Regions from separate parts of the Bradyrhizobium sp. STM 3557 genome, predicted to be linked through region 2. Evidence: predicted binding sites of a transcription regulator. Region 2 holds the regulator's gene; the other holds the start of a gene.
The links. Region 2 encodes PhoB, which activates phosphate uptake and scavenging genes when phosphate is short. Its sites were predicted from a motif close to TGTCATNNANCTGTCAT; they were not measured.
Positions count from the first base shown of each region.

Region 1: P6U24_RS20740 (DUF47 domain-containing protein) is a predicted target of PhoB. The motif match lies at 758-774, and genes of this name have one in related genera.

Region 1 covers NZ_CP120697.1:4,551,797-4,553,993, reverse strand. The annotation lists gene P6U24_RS20745 (branched-chain amino acid ABC transporter permease) at 1-514, shown strand, start outside; gene P6U24_RS20740 (DUF47 domain-containing protein) at 814-1,458, shown strand; gene P6U24_RS20735 (inorganic phosphate transporter) at 1,468-2,197, shown strand, end outside.
Region 2 covers NZ_CP120697.1:760,107-762,303, forward strand. The annotation lists gene phoU (phosphate signaling complex protein PhoU) at 1-675, shown strand, start outside; gene phoB (phosphate regulon transcriptional regulator PhoB) at 691-1,395, shown strand; gene P6U24_RS03525 (GcrA family cell cycle regulator) at 1,601-2,116, opposite strand.

The DNA.
Region 1 (2,197 bases), 3.8 Mb from region 2:
CCCGCAAGGGCGCCTGTTCGGCTTCCTCGATCTGTCGCAGCCGACCATCCTGTACTACGTCGTGCTGGCCGGCTTCCTCGGCGGCTTCCTGCTGATCTTCCGCACTATCAACTCGCCGTTCGGCGAGGTGCTGAAATCCATTCGCGAGAACGAGCAGCGCGCGATCTCGCTCGGCTATAAGACCGATCAGTACAAGCTGCTGGCCTTCATCCTCTCCGGCACGCTGGCGGGGTTTGCCGGTGCACTGAAAGTATTCGTGGCGCAGAACGCCTCGCTGACCGACGTGCACTGGTCGATGTCGGGCGAGATCGTGCTGATGACGCTGGTCGGTGGCCTCGGCACCGTATTCGGACCCGTGGTCGGCGCCTTCGTCATCATTGCCATGCAGCAATATCTGGCCGGCTTCGGCCAGTGGGTGACGGTGATTCAGGGGGCCATTTTCGTGGCCTGCGTGCTGACCTTCCGCCGCGGCGTCGTCGGCGAAATCGCCCATTTCTTCAAGCGATCGCTTTAAGGTATTTAGATAAGGGAGTTTTTGGCGGCGCGCTTAAGGCGGTGGATGACGAGGGCCGCCGATCCGAGGACGCTGCATCGCCGGCCGCGCTTTCATTCCAGGTGCTTCAGATCGAAAGCGGCCCTGGATTCAAAGGCTTGGTGGTGCTCTTTGTTTAAGGTCGCATAGCGGCCGCTACGAGATGATGCGACTGCGGGAACGAAGTACGGCGGCCGCCGCTTCAGTCTGAACCCGATCCGGGATATGACGGTTTCATGACGGATCGCCCGATCCGTCTTGAACGATTGGACCTCGTCCCCATGCTGCAATGGTTTCGCGCCTTCCTCCCCAAGGAGGAGCGCTTCTTCGATCTTTTTGCCCGCCACAACAAGGTGGTCATCCAGGGTGCGCTCGCCCTGCAGGACATGCTGAAGGGCGGTGGCGACACGCTGGCGCATTGCCAGCGCGTCAGTCAGTTCGAGAACGAGGCCGACAACATCACGCGGGAGGTGCTGACCGCGGTCCGCCGCACCTTCATCACGCCGTTCGACCGCGGCGACATCAAGAGCCTGATTACGTCAATGGATGACGCCATCGACCAGATGCAGCAGACGGCCAAGGCCGTGGTGCTGTTCGAGGTGCGTGAGTTCGAGCCGACCATGCGCGAGATGGGCGGTCTTCTGGTCGAGTGCTCGAACCTGGTCGGGCGGGCGCTGCCGCTCTTGCAGGCGATCGGGCAGAACGTGCCGATGATCACCGCGATTACCGAGGAGATGACCAAGCTCGAGGGACGGGTCGATGATCTCCACGACATCGGGCTCAAGGAGCTGTTTCTCAAGCACCGCAACGCCAACACGATGGATTTCATCGTCGGCGCCGAGATCTACGACCATCTGGAGAAGGTCGCGGACCGCTTTGACGACGTCGCCAACGAGATCAACTCGATTATGATCGAGCAGGTGTAGGGCCGCGCTGTGGATGCTCATCTCGGCCTGCCGGTGCTGATCGTGCTGATCGCGGTCGCGCTCGCCTTCGATTTCCTGAACGGTTTGCACGACGCCGCCAACTCGATCGCGACTATCGTTTCGACCCGGGTGCTGCGGCCCCAATATGCGGTGTTCTGGGCGGCGTTCTTCAATTTCGTCGCCTTCGCCGTGTTCGGCCTGCACGTCGCCCAGACCATCGGCACCGGGATCATCGATCCTGACATCGTCGATGCGCAGGTGATCTTTGCCGCGCTGGTCGGCGCCATCGTCTGGAATGTCGTCACCTGGGCCGCCGGCATTCCCTCGTCGAGCTCGCACGCGCTGGTCGGCGGGCTGGTCGGCGGCGGTGTCGCCAAGGCCGGCTTCGCCGCAATGGTCTGGAGCGGGCTGTCGAAAACGCTGTTTGCGATCGTGCTGTCGCCGGTGGTCGGCCTGCTGCTGGCGATGATGCTGGTCGCGATCGTGTCCTGGGCCTCGGTGCGTTCGACGCCGTTCGCGGTCGACCGCGCCTTCCGCATCCTGCAGTTCGCCTCGGCCTCGCTCTATTCGCTCGGCCATGGCGGCAATGATGCCCAGAAGACCATGGGTATCATCGCCGTGCTGCTCTATTCGCAGGGCCATCTCGGTGAGGAATTCGGCGTGCCCTATTGGGTGGTACTGGCCTGCCAGGCGGCGATGGCGCTGGGCACGCTGATGGGCGGCTGGCGGATCGTGCGCA
Region 2 (2,197 bases):
CAGGAGCTGACGCGCCTGGTCGCCGAGATGGGCGGCCTGGCCGAGCGGCTGATCACCGATTCCGTCGACGCGCTGGTGCGCCGCGATGTCGCGCTGGGCCAGCGCGTGGTCGCGACCGATGCCGAGATCGACAATTTGCAGCGCATCATCGAGGAGCGGGCGGTGCTGACCATCGCCCGCCGCCAGCCGATGGCGATCGATCTGCGCGAGATCGTCGGCGCCATGCGGGTGGCGACCGATCTGGAGCGGATCGGCGACCTTGCCAAGAACATCGGCAAGCGCGTCGCGGCGCTGGAGAGCGACTTCCATCCCTTGAAGCTGATCCGCGGGCTCGAGCACATGACCGACCTCGTGCAGTCGCAGGTCAAGTCGGTGCTGGATGCCTATGCCGCCCACGACCTGCCGGCGGCGATGAGTGTGTGGAAGGGCGACGAGGAGGTCGACGCCATCTGCACCTCGCTGTTCCGCGAGCTCCTCACCTACATGATGGAGGACCCGCGCAACATCTCCTTCTGCATTCACTTGATGTTCTGCGCCAAGAACATCGAGCGGATCGGCGACCACGCGACCAACATCGCGGAAACCGTGTTCTACATGATCGAGGGTCAGCAGATGGTCGACAAGCGCCCGAAGGGCGACATGACGACCTTCGCGACCACGATCCCCGGCAACTAGGAAAGACGTTGAGCAATGAGCGCGCGCATTCTGGTGGTGGAAGACGAGGAAGCGCTGACCACGCTGCTGCGCTACAATCTCGAGACCGAAGGCTATGAGGTCGAAACGGTGGAGCGCGGCGACGACGCCGACACCCGATTGAAGGAGCGGGTGCCCGATCTCGTGGTGCTCGACTGGATGCTGCCGGGCCTCTCCGGCATCGAGCTGTGCCGCCGCCTGCGCGCCCGGCCCGAGACCAAGCAGTTGCCGATCATCATGCTGACCGCGCGCGGCGAGGAGAGCGAGCGCGTGCGCGGGCTTGCGACCGGCGCCGACGACTACATCGTCAAGCCGTTCTCGGTGCCGGAGCTGTTGCAGCGGGTGAAAGGCCTGCTTCGGCGCGCGAGCCCCGAGCGGCTCGCCACGGTGCTCGCCTATGGCGATATCGAGCTCGACCGCGAGAAGCGGCGCGTGGCGCGCTCAGGCAGGCCGATCGATCTCGGCCCAACTGAGTACCGCCTGCTCGAATTCTTCCTCGAACATCCCGGTCGCGTGTTCAGCCGCGAGCAGCTGCTCGACAGCGTCTGGGGCCGCGACATCTATATCGACGAGCGCACCGTCGACGTGCATATCGGCCGCTTGCGCAAGCTGCTCAATCCCGGCCGCGAGCAGGATCCGATCCGCACCGTGCGCGGCGCCGGCTATGCGCTCGACGACCGCTTTGCGAAGGCGGAGTCGTAGTACGACACGGGGCGTTGCGACACGTGCTACAACAAACACCGGTGTCGTCCCCGCGAACGCGGGGACCCATAACCACGAATGTTGATGGTTGAAGCGGGCTGGATCGGTGTCACGTCATAATCACACCCGCCGGTGATTATGGGTCCCCGCGTTCGCGGGGACGACAGCTGACGTTGAGCTACAATTGCGCCTGCAAGCTAGCAGCTCAGCGTGCCGGCTTCGGCTGCTGGCGGCGGCGGTCGGCCGCGGGCTGATAGGCGAGGCGCGAATGCTGCGCGCAATAGGGCAAGCCCGAGAGCGCCTTGCCGCCGCAGAAGAAGAAGTCGGGGCTCGAGGGATCGCCGACCGGCCAGTGGCAGGTGGCCTCGTTCAATTCGAGCAGCGAGCGGCGCTGGCCCATTGGCACCACGTTGTCGAACGTGACCGGATCCGGCTCCACCTCGATCTCGAACACATGCGCAAGCGCGGTGTTGCCGCGCGAAACCGGACGGGCGACGCGCATCATCTGCTGCGCGGGGCGCGGGGTTGCCTTGCGCTGGCGCGGCGCGGTTGTCGCCGGGCTCTTGGCACGGCCGGAGAGGCCGAGCCGGTGCACCTTGCCGATCACCGCATTGCGCGTCACGTTTCCGAGTTCCGCGGCGATCTGGCTGGCCGAAAGCCCGGCCTCCCAGAGCTTTTTCAACTGCTCGACGCGATCGTCGGACCAGGTCAATACCGTCATCGCATGTTTCCCTTCGCGTCGCGCCGGCCAATTCTGGGACGGCGCTGCGATGCCTATCTCAAGAAATCTCCTGCATGCTGA